3 regions of the Priestia sp. JNUCC 25 genome follow, and region 1 is predicted to be linked to each of the others. Evidence: a T-box and tRNA genes for the amino acid it is inferred to sense, from the RefSeq annotation. Region 1 holds a T-box; the other regions hold tRNA genes.
What was found. The T-box of region 1 lies ahead of thrS (threonine--tRNA ligase). A T-box ahead of a tRNA ligase gene usually reads a tRNA of that ligase, here a tRNA-Thr.
Positions count from the first base shown of each region.

Region 1 (4,819 bases):
TCGGAAAATCTATCTTTCAAAAAGTAAAAAATTATTTTTCTGATTCACTCGTCGATGACCAATCGTTCACAGATGTGACGCATTCATTTAACGATGTATTTAAATCAGTTAAAGCAACAGAGCTGGCTCCAAGTTTTCAGTCTGAAAGCAAGGATGTATTTTCTCCTGATGCTCAAACGGACTTTGTGGATTCCTCCAAACGCGCTTCTATTGAGATGAGCCCGGATTCCTTTGATTTTGATTTATTTTTAGCAGGTCTAACAGATTCAATGATTTCGAAAAGGTCTATTACATCTAAAGTAAAACAAGCGATTGAAAAGCTAGCCTTTTTATACGGTATCGATCCTCTTCAAATGAAAAACGTGGTGCTCGATTCGCTAAATGAGAACGATCAAGTTGATATTGAATTGCTTAGAAAAGCGGCACAGTCCTTTTACCAATTTGAAAATGGAGAAGCACTTCCAAATCTAAGCGAACAAATTCAGCCGCCTATGCTTCGTACTATGCAGGAAAAGCAGCCGCAGACAAAGGAAGAGCAGCTCATTCAACAGCTTGAAGTGACTTCTCCTCGACAGCTTTTGATCGAGTTTTCCGGGGGAGCAGAGCCTTCAAAAGCAGATTTGCAAATGATCGAAGAAGTGATGTTTAACCAAAAGCTTTCACCAGGGGTAGTAAATGTTCTTATTTACTATGTTATGCTAAGATCCGATATGAAATTATCTAAGAGCTATGTAGAGAAAATTGCTGGACACTGGGCGCGCAAAAAGGTACAAACTGTTCAAGATGCCATGAATTTAGCTAAAAATGAACAGAAAGAATATCAGAATTGGACCGAAGCAAAGCAAAATAAAAAAACGGCTGGACGAAAAATTGTGCGTAAAGAAATGGTGCCAGAGTGGCTGAGCGATGAAGAAAAAGAAGAGAAAAAGCAGCCTTCAAAAGAAGTGGACGGATTTGAAGAAGAAAAACGAAAGCTACAAGAAGAGCTCAAACAGTTAGATCAAGAGCTAAAACAAAAGCATAAAGAATAAAAAGCAGGTATGATAGAGGTGAGGTGAAAAAGATGAAGCCTATCAATGATTCACTAAATCAGTTAGTGAACAAAAAGGATTTTAAAGCACGCTTAGAAGCATTAAGAAACAGTATCCTGTCTAATCCCGAAGTTAAAACATTTTTGCAAGAGCATCGCCATGAGTTAGATGAGCAAATGGTCGACCGAGGTCTGATGAAGATGCATGAATTTATCGACCAAAGCAAATGCTGTGACAAGTGTCCTTCTTTGCAAAGCTGCGTCAACATGGTGAAAGGATACCACCCTCAGCTGGTTGTAAAAGGCCGGAATATTGATTTACAGTATGAACGCTGTCCTAGAAAAGTACAAGAAGATGAGCGAAAAGAACAAGAATCTTTTATTCAGTGTATGTACGTGCCTAAAGAAATTTTACAGGCAACAATGTCTGATATTGAAATTGAGCAGGGAAGATTTGAAGCCATTAAACTAGTAAGAGATTTTGTGCGAGAATATGAGCCAAATAAGAAAATGAAAGCTTTATATTTACACGGTTCGTTTGGTGTGGGGAAAACGTATTTTCTTGGAGCAATTGCCAATGCGTTAGCCGAAAAGAAAGTGAAATCTACCATTCTGTATGTCCCGGAGTTTTTGCGTGAGTTAAAAGGTTCGTTTCAAGATCAAAGTTTCAATGAGAAAATAGAGTATGTCAAAAAAGTACCGGTTCTTATGCTTGATGATCTCGGAGCAGAATCCGTAACGAGCTGGATGCGAGACGATGTGCTCGGAACCATTTTACAATTCCGTATGCTCGAAAATTTGCCGACATTTTTCAGCTCGAATTTAAATTTTAAAGAGCTTCAACATCATTTGACTTATACCCAAAGAGGCGAGCAGGAAGAGCTCAAAGCCGCTCGTGTCATGGAACGAATTAAGTCTCTAGCCATTCCTGTTGAAATGAATGGAGAGAATAAACGAAATAGATGAGCAGGTCGTTTTACATTTCTTGTAACGACTTGCTCATTTTTTTGCATGTTGCCCCATATACATTAATAAAGCGTGTCCAAAGGGGGGCTATGAGGAATGAAAATATTCTTTAAATATGTAGAAGACGCAGTCGTTGTATATGAGTCTTTATGCGCGAAGCGAAGCGCTTTATCGTATGGTTCACAGTGCTTGAAGCTGGTGAATAATCAGCTTTTAGTCATTGATGAGACATACAATAGAGAGGCCGTTTTACAAGACATGGTGATACCGGTATTAACCCACGTAATTTTAAAAAAGAAAGAAAAAAAGATGATGGTAAACATATTAAAAGAACAATTTTTCTATTCAGAAGAGGAAGAGCAAGATTTGCTGCTTCAAATTATGGGGGGGATTATGGAAGGAGAGAGAGGCGAAATTCCGCAAAAAACATTTTCTCTTCCAAGAGAATTACTTATCCGCCAGGCTCTTCAAGACTTCTTCATTCATAATGTAACATTCACCTTTGAGTCTTTTCTCCAATTCCGCTTAAAAGAATATCAAGAGCGGCTGCGCTATTATGCCGAGCTGGCGATTGATGAATATAAGCTTGAACAAGACTATCAAATTCTTATTCATCAGCTGCGTCAAGCAGCTAATGAAAGACAGTTATCTACAGGCGATGTGTATGTAATGCACTTGAATAAAAACAAGTTTGTGTTGTACGACCACAATAGTAGATATGTTCCTGAACGTGAATGTGCAGCTCTAGCAGAGGCCTTTTTATCTGAACAAGAATCATTATACATAGACTCAACTATTATCGCGCCTTTGCTAAGTTTATCTCCAGCTGCTATTCATCTGTATAGCGACCAGCATGATCATGATTTTGTTTATACCATTCAAAATATCTTCCAAGAAAAAGTTATGTTATACGAAAAAAATGAATTTCCGTTTGATCAAAAGCAAAATATAACGTGAAAGGTTGATTTCTATTTTGAAAATGAATATAATAAATGCATATTGAAAAACAGCTATATGTTACAAGTTATGATGAGGACATGAGTGTATATTTACGGTTTGTAGAGAGGGAGATCCAGGCTGAAAATCTCCTAACACGGAATATATTCTTACCACCTCTAAACTTCAGTAGTAAACGAGCAGAGCCTCTAGTAATTACTGACGGAATTTCCGTTATAAAACCTCGAGCCGCTTCGGGTTCTTTGGGTTATCCAAGATACGAAGAGGAAACAAGGGTGGTACCGCGTGTATACACAACTCGTCCCTTTTGATAAGGGACGAGTTTTTTGTTTTTACAAAAAGTTTATTCAGTTATGTTAAAGGAGTGGAAAGTTGTGTCAGAAGTAATCAAAATGACATTTCCTGATGGAGCTGTTAAAGAGTATTCAAAAGGATCATCAACAGAAGATATTGCGGCTTCTATTAGCCCGGGATTAAAGAAGAAAGCATTAGCAGGCAAAGTAAACGGCGAGCTGCTGGATTTACGTACGCCAATTGAACAAGATGGCAGTCTTGAAATCATTACGCAAGATGCTCCTGAAGCGCTTGAAATTATGCGTCACAGTACAGCGCATTTAATGGCTCAAGCAATCAAACGTTTGTACAAAGATACAAAAGTACAGCTAGGTGTAGGGCCGGTTATCGAAAACGGTTTTTACTATGACATCGATATGGAAGAATCAATTACTCCTGAAGATTTAGGTAAAATTGAAAAAGAAATGAAAAAAATCGTTAATTCAAATATTGAAATTGAACGAAAAGAAGTTTCTCGTGAAGAAGCCATTCAACTTTTTAAAGAAGTTGGCGATGAACTAAAGCTTGAATTGATCGATGCGATTCCAGCAGGTGAAAAGGTTACGATTTACCAACAAGGCGAATTCTTTGACCTTTGCCGAGGCGTGCACGTGCCGTCAACAGGCAAAATTAAAGAATTTAAACTATTAAGCGTAGCGGGTGCTTATTGGCGCGGAGACAGCGATAATCAAATGCTGCAGCGTATTTACGGTACAGCATTCTTTACAAAAGCAGATTTAGACGAGCATCTTCGTCTTCTTGAAGAAGCAAAAGAACGTGACCACCGTAAACTTGGTAAAGAGCTAAACTTATTTACAAATTCTCAAAAAGTAGGACAAGGTCTGCCTTTATGGCTTCCAAAAGGTGCGACGATCCGCCGTATTATCGAGCGTTATATCGTAGATAAAGAAGTAAGCCTTGGTTATCAGCACGTTTACACTCCAGTGCTCGGAAGTGTAGAACTTTACAAAACGTCTGGTCACTGGGAGCACTACCAAGATGACATGTTCCCTGCAATGGAAATGGATAACGAAGACCTGGTTCTTCGTCCGATGAACTGTCCTCATCACATGATGGTTTACAAACAAGGTATTCACAGCTATCGTGAGCTTCCAATCCGTATTGCTGAGCTTGGAACGATGCACCGCTACGAAATGTCAGGAGCATTATCAGGACTTCAGCGTGTTCGAGGCATGACACTAAATGATGCGCATATCTTTGTACGTCCCGACCAAATCAAAGAAGAATTTATTCGTGTAGTTCGCTTAGTTGAAGCGGTTTATAAAGATTTTGGATTTGAAAATTATTCATTCCGTCTATCTTACCGTGACCCTGCAGATACAGAAAAATACTTTGATGATGATGCAATGTGGGAAAAAGCACAAAGCATGTTAAAAGACGCGATGGATGAGCTTGACCTTGATTATTATGAAGCTGAAGGAGAAGCGGCATTCTACGGTCCAAAACTAGACGTTCAAGTTAAAACAGCTCTTGGTAAAGAAGAGACGCTATCTACGGTTCAATTGGATTTCT
Region 1 is NZ_CM132211.1:4,545,251-4,550,069, reverse strand. Features, by position in the region: gene JNUCC25_RS23865 (replication initiation and membrane attachment family protein) at 1-1,031, shown strand, start outside; gene dnaI (primosomal protein DnaI) at 1,064-1,996, shown strand; gene ytxC (sporulation protein YtxC) at 2,093-2,953, shown strand; T-box leader at 3,014-3,262, shown strand; gene thrS (threonine--tRNA ligase) at 3,307-4,819, shown strand, end outside.

Region 2 (4,819 bases), 680 kb from region 1:
CTAAGAATCGGGTGGTTTGTAAACCATCTATTCATTCGAATTCGATTCTTCTCACGTGGTAACCCAGCCATGACACCTGCTGTAAAGTTCATAGGTAATTCTATATGAGAAGTGCTTTGCACAAATGCAATGGTTCTTTTTAACTGATGCATATGCTGCTGACAATCTTTGCATTGATGCAAATGCTCTTTTAATAACAGTTCATTTTCTTTTGTAATATCTCCATCTAAATGCTCATGAATGAGATTTACATACATTTTTGGACATTTCATTCTTAGTTCACTCCTTACAAGTGGCGAAGTCGATTTCTTAAAGCTTCACGTCCTCTATGAATTCTAGTCTTTACCGTACCAAGAGGCAGGTCTAAAATATCGCTGATTTCTTTTAACGACAGCTCATCTATATATTTTAGGACAATGACAGTTCGATATTTCTCAGGTAGCTTTAATATTTCCGACTGAATGAATTCTTGCAATTCTACTTGCTCTAGTTCTTCTTCTGGTAAGGCCTGATCGGCAGCTATTTGAGAGTACATATTTAACCCGTCGGTCCCGGCTACTTCTGCATCTAAATAATAGTCTGGCTTTTTTTTACGAATTCGATCAATACAAAGATTTGTAGCAATTCGATATAACCAGGTGGAAAACTTTTTACTCGTGTCATAGCTATGAATATTTACATAGGCTCGAATAAACGCTTCTTGGGCAGCGTCTTGCGCTTCTTCCCGGTTTCCTAACATTCGATAACATAGATGAAAAAGTTTATCCTTGTGATATTCTACTATGTCAGCAAACGCATCCTGGTCACCTTTTTTTACTTTTTTTATTTTTCTTTTTAATAATAAATCCATGTAACGGTTACCTCCGCCCATTGCGGGATAGTATATATACGTGTACTTTATCATAAAGTTTCACTTATGCTTAATTATTTTAACAAAAATTTGTCAAATACGTTTAAAAAGATCGTACGTAGGTTATGTAATTAGTATAGATGAAAAGAAGAGGAGTGGAAAGCTTGACTCATACAAAAGAGAACCTTTTGAATCAAATTGAAGAATGTAGAAATAACATGGTCACTCTTGCAGCAGAAAACCCTTTATCATCACTAACAGTAGTGAGAGTAAGTTCAGAGCTAGATGGTTTATTAAATGAATATGAAAAGTTTTTCTCTATATAAAGAAGCTCTCGAATCCGAACTAAGAGCTTCTTTTTTTTATCTTCATATATATTTCATGTACCTTTTGGTAGGTACTAATGTTTTATACTAATTTCTCTCCTAAAAGTGAGCCCATTAATGCAACAGCTACGGTAGCTGTTTTATTCCGTTCATCTAAAATAGGATTTACTTCCACAAACTCAGCAGAAGTGATTAGCTGAGATTCTGCTAACATCTCCATAGCTAAATGACTTTCTCTGTAGCTTATTCCACCGATAACTGGCGTTCCTACTCCAGGTGCATCATGTGGATCCAATCCATCTAAATCGAGTGATAGATGAACGCCATCTGTTTTATCACGCAAATATAAAATTGTTTCTTCCATTACTTTTGTCATACCCATTCGATCTATCTCATGCATCGTATACACTTTAATCCCTTTTTCCTTTATTAACTCTTTTTCTCCTTCATCTAAAGAACGTGCTCCGATAATCACAATATTTTCCGGCTTGACTTTAGGTGTATAACCACCAATTCGAGTCAATGCGTCGTCTCCTATACCTATACTTGCCGCCAATGGCATACCGTGAATATTTCCTGAAGGAGACGTATCTGCTGTATTCAAATCTCCGTGTGCATCATACCAAATCACGCCCAAGTTTTTATAATGACGACTTACTCCTGCTAGTGTTCCGATAGCGATGCTGTGATCTCCCCCCAGTACTAAAGGAAACCTTTTATTTGTAATAACATCACTTACGGTCTGAGCAAGCCTCTCGCTAGCATCTGCTACAGCTTTTAAATTCTTTAAGTTTGTATTTTCATCACTATGTACTCGTTCAGCTAAGGCAATTTCAATATTCCCTTTATCTTCTACACTATATCCAATATTCTCGATGCGTTCAATAACACCTGCATATCGTATCGCACTTGGCCCCATATCGACCCCTCGGCGAGTTTGACCTAAATCCATTGGTACTCCAATAATTGAAAGCTTATTCATAATATGTCCCCCCATCACAAATGTTGCTACTCTCCTATTGTAACGGCTAAATGAGCGATGGCTCAACTCGACACTTTTTTGAATATATATACAATTCTAATTTGTAGAAACTACATAAAAAAACCTTTAAGCAATTTGCTTAAAGGTTGTATGTTTATATGTATGGTGGAGCCTAGCGGGATCGAACCGCTGACCTCCTGCGTGCAAGGCAGGCGCTCTCCCAGCTGAGCTAAGGCCCCAATATCTTTTTTATATAGAAATGGAGCGGAAGACGAGGTTCGAACTCGCGACCCCCACCTTGGCAAGGTGGTGTTCTACCACTGAACTACTTCCGCTTATTAAAATGAGCCATGAAGGACTCGAACCTTCGACCCTCTGATTAAAAGTCAGATGCTCTACCAACTGAGCTAATGGCTCTCTATGGCTGGGCTAGCTGGATTCGAACCAACGCATGACGGAATCAAAATCCGTTGCCTTACCGCTTGGCGATAGCCCAATAAAAATGGTGGAGGGGGGCAGATTCGAACTGCCGAACCCGAAGGAGCGGATTTACAGTCCGCCGCGTTTAGCCACTTCGCTACCCCTCCAATATAAATGGTGCCGGCAAGAGGACTTGAACCCCCAACCTACTGATTACAAGTCAGTTGCTCTACCAGTTGAGCTACACCGGCACGGTGGTGGAGGATGACGGGATCGAACCGCCGACCCCCTGCTTGTAAGGCAGGTGCTCTCCCAGCTGAGCTAATCCTCCACTATTATGTAGATAAAAATAAATGGTGACCCGTACGGGATTCGAACCCGTGTTACCGCCGTGAAAGGGCGGTGTCTTAACCGCTTGACCAACGGGCCAGTTGGCTCCACAGGTAGGACTCGAACCTACGACCGATCGGTTAACAGCCGATAGCTCTACCACTGAGCTACTGTGGAATAATAATAGCCTGGCAACGTCCTACTCTCACAGGGACAAAGTCCCAACTACCATTGGCGCTAAAGAGCTTAACTTCCGTGTTCGGTATGGGAACGGGTGTGACCTCTTCGCTATCGCCACCAGACATATTATATTATACATGATTTGATAAAGAAAGCAAGACTTTTTTGGAAAAGTTTTGTTCTCTCAAAACTAGGTAACAGTTTGCTGAGTAAAGCTTACGCTTTTAAAAGTTTGGTTAAGTCCTCGATCGATTAGTATCAGTCAGCTACACATGTCGCCACGCTTCCACCTCTGACCTATCAACCTGATCATCTTTCAGGGATCTTACTAGCTTGCGCTATGGGAAATCTCATCTTGAGGGGGGCTTCATGCTTAGATGCTTTCAGCACTTATCCCGTCCACACATAGCTACCCAGCGATGCCTTTGGCAAGACAACTGGTACACCAGCGGTGTGTCCATCCCGGTCCTCTCGTACTAAGGACAGCTCCTCTCAAATTTCCTACGCCCACGACGGATAGGGACCGAACTGTCTCACGACGTTCTGAACCCAGCTCGCGTACCGCTTTAATGGGCGAACAGCCCAACCCTTGGGACCGACTACAGCCCCAGGATGCGATGAGCCGACATCGAGGTGCCAAACCTCCCCGTCGATGTGGACTCTTGGGGGAGATAAGCCTGTTATCCCCGGGGTAGCTTTTATCCGTTGAGCGATGGCCCTTCCATGCGGAACCACCGGATCACTAAGCCCGACTTTCGTCCCTGCTCGACTTGTAGGTCTCGCAGTCAAGCTCCCTTGTGCCTTTACACTCTACGAATGATTTCCAACCATTCTGAGGGAACCTTTGGGCGCCTCCGTTACATTTTAGGAGGCGACCGCCCCAGTCAAACTGCCCACCTGACACTGTCTCCCGGCCCGATCAGGGCCGCGGGTTAGAATTTCAATACAGCCAGGGTAGTATCCCACCGACGCCTCCACCGAAGCTAGCGCTCCGGCTTCTCAGGCTCCTACCTATCCTGTACAAGCTGTACCAAAATTCAATATCAGGCTACAGTAAAGCTCCACGGGGTCTTTCCGTCCTGTCGCGGGTAACCTGCATCTTCACAGGTACTATAATTTCACCGAGTCTCTCGTTGAGACAGTGCCCAGATCGTTACGCCTTTCGTGCGGGTCGGAACTTACCCGACAAGGAATTTCGCTACCTTAGGACCGTTATAGTTACGGCCGCCGTTTACTGGGGCTTCGATTCAGAGCTTCTCCCAAAGGATAACCCCTCCTCTTAACCTTCCAGCACCGGGCAGGCGTCAGCCCCTATACTTCGCCTTGCGGCTTCGCAGAGACCTGTGTTTTTGCTAAACAGTCGCCTGGGCCTATTCACTGCGGCTCTCTCGGGCTATACACCCTACCAGAGCACCCCTTCTCCCGAAGTTACGGGGTCATTTTGCCGAGTTCCTTAACGAGAGTTCTCTCGATCACCTTAGGATTCTCTCCTCGCCTACCTGTGTCGGTTTGCGGTACGGGCACCTCCCGCCTCGCTAGAGGCTTTTCTTGGCAGTGTGGAATCAGGAACTTCGGTACTATAATTCCCTCGTCATCACAGCTCAGCCTTTATGATGAGCGGATTTGCCTACTCATCAGCCTAACTGCTTGAACGCGCATATCCAGCAGCGCGCTTACCCTATCCTACTGCGTCCCCCCATTACTCAAACGGCGGGGAGGTGGTACAGGAAT
Region 2 is NZ_CM132211.1:158,646-163,464, reverse strand. Features, by position in the region: gene JNUCC25_RS00975 (anti-sigma factor family protein) at 1-272, opposite strand, end outside; gene sigW (RNA polymerase sigma factor SigW) at 287-850, opposite strand; gene JNUCC25_RS00965 (aspartyl-phosphate phosphatase Spo0E family protein) at 1,015-1,176, shown strand; gene rocF (arginase) at 1,259-2,158, opposite strand; tRNA gene JNUCC25_RS00955 (tRNA-Ala) at 2,322-2,397, opposite strand; tRNA gene JNUCC25_RS00950 (tRNA-Gly) at 2,419-2,493, opposite strand; tRNA gene JNUCC25_RS00945 (tRNA-Lys) at 2,503-2,575, opposite strand; tRNA gene JNUCC25_RS00940 (tRNA-Gln) at 2,580-2,654, opposite strand; tRNA gene JNUCC25_RS00935 (tRNA-Tyr) at 2,662-2,745, opposite strand; tRNA gene JNUCC25_RS00930 (tRNA-Thr) at 2,754-2,829, opposite strand; tRNA gene JNUCC25_RS00925 (tRNA-Val) at 2,834-2,909, opposite strand; tRNA gene JNUCC25_RS00920 (tRNA-Glu) at 2,933-3,007, opposite strand; tRNA gene JNUCC25_RS00915 (tRNA-Asn) at 3,011-3,085, opposite strand; rRNA gene rrf (5S ribosomal RNA) at 3,095-3,210, opposite strand; rRNA gene JNUCC25_RS00905 (23S ribosomal RNA) at 3,321-4,819, opposite strand, start outside.
Region 2: it encodes a tRNA-Thr, which carries the amino acid that the T-box ahead of thrS (threonine--tRNA ligase) is inferred to sense. The anticodon was not compared.

Region 3 (4,819 bases), 150 kb from region 1:
AAGAGAAAGCAAATGCGATTTCCTGAGTAGCGGCGAGCGAAACGGAATTAGCCCAAACCAAGAGGCTTGCCTCTTGGGGTTGTAGGACACTCTATACGGAGTTACAAAGGAACGAAGTAAATGAAGCGACCTGGAAAGGTCCGTCGAAGAAGGTAACAACCCTGTAGTTGAAACTTCGTTCCCTCTTGAGTGGATCCTGAGTACGGCGGAACACGTGAAATTCCGTCGGAAGCTGGGAGGACCATCTCCCAAGGCTAAATACTACCTAGTGACCGATAGTGAACCAGTACCGTGAGGGAAAGGTGAAAAGCACCCCGGAAGGGGAGTGAAAGAGATCCTGAAACCGTGTGCCTACAAGTAGTCAGAGCCCGTTAACGGGTGATGGCGTGCCTTTTGTAGAATGAACCGGCGAGTTACGATCCCATGCAAGGTTAAGCTGATAAGGCGGAGCCGTAGCGAAAGCGAGTCTGAATAGGGCGTTTAGTATGTGGTTGTAGACCCGAAACCAGGTGATCTACCCATGTCCAGGGTGAAGTTCAGGTAACACTGAATGGAGGCCCGAACCCACGCACGTTGAAAAGTGCGGGGATGAGGTGTGGGTAGCGGAGAAATTCCAATCGAACCTGGAGATAGCTGGTTCTCTCCGAAATAGCTTTAGGGCTAGCCTCATGTTGTGAGAGTCTTGGAGGTAGAGCACTGATTGGACTAGGGGCCCCCAACGGGTTACCGAATTCAGTCAAACTCCGAATGCCAAAGACTTATCCATGGGAGTCAGACTGCGAGTGATAAGATCCGTAGTCAAAAGGGAAACAGCCCAGACCACCAGCTAAGGTCCCCAAGTATACGTTAAGTGGAAAAGGATGTGGAGTTGCTTAGACAACCAGGATGTTGGCTTAGAAGCAGCCACCATTTAAAGAGTGCGTAATAGCTCACTGGTCGAGTGACTCTGCGCCGAAAATGTACCGGGGCTAAACGTATCACCGAAGCTGTGGATTGACATCTTTGATGTCAGTGGTAGGAGAGCGTTCTAAGTGCAGCGAAGTCAGACCGTAAGGACTGGTGGAGCGCTTAGAAGTGAGAATGCCGGTATGAGTAGCGAAAGACAAGTGAGAATCTTGTCCACCGAATGCCTAAGGTTTCCTGAGGAAGGCTCGTCCGCTCAGGGTTAGTCGGGACCTAAGCCGAGGCTGAAAAGCGTAGGCGATGGCCAACAGGTTGATATTCCTGTACCACCTCCCCGCCGTTTGAGTAATGGGGGGACGCAGTAGGATAGGGTAAGCGCGCTGCTGGATATGCGCGTTCAAGCAGTTAGGCTGATGAGTAGGCAAATCCGCTCATCATGAAGGCTGAGCTGTGATGACGAGGGAATTACAGTACCGAAGTTCCTGATTCCACACTGCCAAGAAAAGCCTCTAGCGAGGCGGGAGGTGCCCGTACCGCAAACCGACACAGGTAGGCGAGGAGAGAATCCTAAGGTGATCGAGAGAACTCTCGTTAAGGAACTCGGCAAAATGACCCCGTAACTTCGGGAGAAGGGGTGCTCTGGTAGGGTGTATAGCCCGAGAGAGCCGCAGTGAATAGGCCCAGGCGACTGTTTAGCAAAAACACAGGTCTCTGCGAAGCCGCAAGGCGAAGTATAGGGGCTGACGCCTGCCCGGTGCTGGAAGGTTAAGAGGAGGGGTTATCCTTTGGGAGAAGCTCTGAATCGAAGCCCCAGTAAACGGCGGCCGTAACTATAACGGTCCTAAGGTAGCGAAATTCCTTGTCGGGTAAGTTCCGACCCGCACGAAAGGCGTAACGATCTGGGCACTGTCTCAACGAGAGACTCGGTGAAATTATAGTACCTGTGAAGATGCAGGTTACCCGCGACAGGACGGAAAGACCCCGTGGAGCTTTACTGTAGCCTGATATTGAATTTTGGTACAGCTTGTACAGGATAGGTAGGAGCCTGAGAAGCCGGAGCGCTAGCTTCGGTGGAGGCGTCGGTGGGATACTACCCTGGCTGTATTGAAATTCTAACCCGCGGCCCTGATCGGGCCGGGAGACAGTGTCAGGTGGGCAGTTTGACTGGGGCGGTCGCCTCCTAAAATGTAACGGAGGCGCCCAAAGGTTCCCTCAGAATGGTTGGAAATCATTCGTAGAGTGTAAAGGCACAAGGGAGCTTGACTGCGAGACCTACAAGTCGAGCAGGGACGAAAGTCGGGCTTAGTGATCCGGTGGTTCCGCATGGAAGGGCCATCGCTCAACGGATAAAAGCTACCCCGGGGATAACAGGCTTATCTCCCCCAAGAGTCCACATCGACGGGGAGGTTTGGCACCTCGATGTCGGCTCATCGCATCCTGGGGCTGTAGTCGGTCCCAAGGGTTGGGCTGTTCGCCCATTAAAGCGGTACGCGAGCTGGGTTCAGAACGTCGTGAGACAGTTCGGTCCCTATCCGTCGTGGGCGTAGGAAATTTGAGAGGAGCTGTCCTTAGTACGAGAGGACCGGGATGGACACACCGCTGGTGTACCAGTTGTCTTGCCAAAGGCATCGCTGGGTAGCTATGTGTGGACGGGATAAGTGCTGAAAGCATCTAAGCATGAAGCCCCCCTCAAGATGAGATTTCCCATAGCGCAAGCTAGTAAGATCCCTGAAAGATGATCAGGTTGATAGGTCAGAGGTGGAAGCGTGGCGACATGTGTAGCTGACTGATACTAATCGATCGAGGACTTAACCAAACTTTAAAAGCGTAAGCTTTACTCAGCAAGCTGTTATCTAGTTTTGAAAGAATAAATCTTTCGAAAAAAAGTATTGCTTTCTTTATAAAATAGTGTATAATATAATATGTCTGGTGGCGATAGCGAAGAGGTCACACCCGTTCCCATACCGAACACGGAAGTTAAGCTCTTTAGCGCCAATGGTAGTTGGGACTTTGTCCCTGTGAGAGTAGGACGTTGCCAGGCTTATATATCGGAGGATTAGCTCAGCTGGGAGAGCACCTGCCTTACAAGCAGGGGGTCGGCGGTTCGATCCCGTCATCCTCCACCATCGACTATTTAAGTCAGAGATTGCACGCCGGTGTAGCTCAATTGGTAGAGCAACTGACTTGTAATCAGTAGGTTGGGGGTTCAAGTCCTCTTGCCGGCACCATTTTTTTCGAGCCATTAGCTCAGTTGGTAGAGCATCTGACTTTTAATCAGAGGGTCGAAGGTTCGAGTCCTTCATGGCTCACCATTTATATTCACACGCGGGTGTGGCGGAATTGGCAGACGCGCTAGACTTAGGATCTAGTGTCTTACGACGTGGGGGTTCAAGTCCCTTCACCCGCATCTTTCATTAATTTCATATATGCGCGGAAGTAGTTCAGTGGTAGAACACCACCTTGCCAAGGTGGGGGTCGCGAGTTCGAACCTCGTCTTCCGCTCCACATATATAAGTCCTGCCGGGGTGGTGGAATTGGCAGACACACAGGACTTAAAATCCTGCGGTAGGTGACTACCGTGCCGGTTCAAGTCCGGCCCTCGGCACCATTTTAATAAGCGCCCGTAGCTCAATTGGATAGAGCGTTTGACTACGGATCAAAAGGTTAGGGGTTCGACTCCTCTCGGGCGCGCCATAAACGGGAAGTAGCTCAGCTTGGTAGAGCACTTGGTTTGGGACCAAGGGGTCGCAGGTTCGAATCCTGTCTTCCCGACCATTTAAGGGGCCTTAGCTCAGCTGGGAGAGCGCCTGCCTTGCACGCAGGAGGTCAGCGGTTCGATCCCGCTAGGCTCCACCAATTAAACTGAATAATTGTAACGAATAATATGGCGGTGTAGCTCAGCTGGCTAGAGCGTACGGTTCATACCCGTGAGGTCGTGGGTTCGACTCCCTCCGCCGCTACCATATAAGTTACATTTGTTATAAATATACGGAGGAATACCCAAGTCCGGCTGAAGGGATCGGTCTTGAAAACCGACAGGGGTGTTAAAGCCCGCGGGGGTTCGAATCCCTCTTCCTCCGCCATTTATTTATATCATATTCATATCATCGCGGGGTGGAGCAGTTCGGTAGCTCGTCGGGCTCATAACCCGAAGGTCGCAGGTTCAAATCCTGTCCCCGCAACCAAAGTGGTCCCGTGGTGTAGCGGTTAACATGCCTGCCTGTCACGCAGGAGATCGCGGGTTCGATTCCCGTCGGGACCGCCATTTTGTTTGGCTCGGTAGCTCAGTTGGTAGAGCAAAGGACTGAAAATCCTTGTGTCGGCGGTTCGATTCCGTCCCGAGCCACCATTTTAAGACGGCGATTGTGGCGAAGTGGTTAACGCACCGGATTGTGGTTCCGGCATTCGTGGGTTCGATTCCCATCAGTCGCCCCATCTTAAGTAACGCGGGTGTAGTTTAGTGGTAAAACCTCAGCCTTCCAAGCTGATGTCGTGAGTTCGATTCTCATCACCCGCTCCAAATGAAGGGCCTATAGCTCAGCTGGTTAGAGCGCACGCCTGATAAGCGTGAGGTCGGTGGTTCGAGTCCACTTAGGCCCACCATATTCCACAGTAGCTCAGTGGTAGAGCTATCGGCTGTTAACCGATCGGTCGTAGGTTCGAGTCCTACCTGTGGAGCCATATGGAGAAGTACTCAAGTGGCTGAAGAGGCGCCCCTGCTAAGGGTGTAGGTCGTGTAAGCGGCGCGAGGGTTCAAATCCCTCCTTCTCCGCCAGTCGTTTTAAATTTAAATATGGCCCGTTGGTCAAGCGGTTAAGACACCGCCCTTTCACGGCGGTAACACGGGTTCGAATCCCGTACGGGTCATCTCAAAAAGGTTTGCATACATGCAAACCTTTTTTATTTGCGCTTTTTT
Region 3 is NZ_CM132211.1:4,697,875-4,702,693, reverse strand. Features, by position in the region: rRNA gene JNUCC25_RS24695 (23S ribosomal RNA) at 1-2,719, shown strand, start outside; rRNA gene rrf (5S ribosomal RNA) at 2,829-2,944, shown strand; tRNA gene JNUCC25_RS24685 (tRNA-Val) at 2,954-3,029, shown strand; tRNA gene JNUCC25_RS24680 (tRNA-Thr) at 3,056-3,131, shown strand; tRNA gene JNUCC25_RS24675 (tRNA-Lys) at 3,140-3,215, shown strand; tRNA gene JNUCC25_RS24670 (tRNA-Leu) at 3,229-3,310, shown strand; tRNA gene JNUCC25_RS24665 (tRNA-Gly) at 3,334-3,408, shown strand; tRNA gene JNUCC25_RS24660 (tRNA-Leu) at 3,423-3,511, shown strand; tRNA gene JNUCC25_RS24655 (tRNA-Arg) at 3,521-3,597, shown strand; tRNA gene JNUCC25_RS24650 (tRNA-Pro) at 3,602-3,678, shown strand; tRNA gene JNUCC25_RS24645 (tRNA-Ala) at 3,684-3,759, shown strand; tRNA gene JNUCC25_RS24640 (tRNA-Met) at 3,790-3,866, shown strand; tRNA gene JNUCC25_RS24635 (tRNA-Ser) at 3,894-3,986, shown strand; tRNA gene JNUCC25_RS24630 (tRNA-Met) at 4,012-4,088, shown strand; tRNA gene JNUCC25_RS24625 (tRNA-Asp) at 4,093-4,168, shown strand; tRNA gene JNUCC25_RS24620 (tRNA-Phe) at 4,177-4,252, shown strand; tRNA gene JNUCC25_RS24615 (tRNA-His) at 4,263-4,338, shown strand; tRNA gene JNUCC25_RS24610 (tRNA-Gly) at 4,350-4,423, shown strand; tRNA gene JNUCC25_RS24605 (tRNA-Ile) at 4,430-4,506, shown strand; tRNA gene JNUCC25_RS24600 (tRNA-Asn) at 4,510-4,584, shown strand; tRNA gene JNUCC25_RS24595 (tRNA-Ser) at 4,588-4,678, shown strand; tRNA gene JNUCC25_RS24590 (tRNA-Glu) at 4,699-4,770, shown strand.
Region 3: it encodes a tRNA-Thr, which carries the amino acid that the T-box ahead of thrS (threonine--tRNA ligase) is inferred to sense. The anticodon was not compared.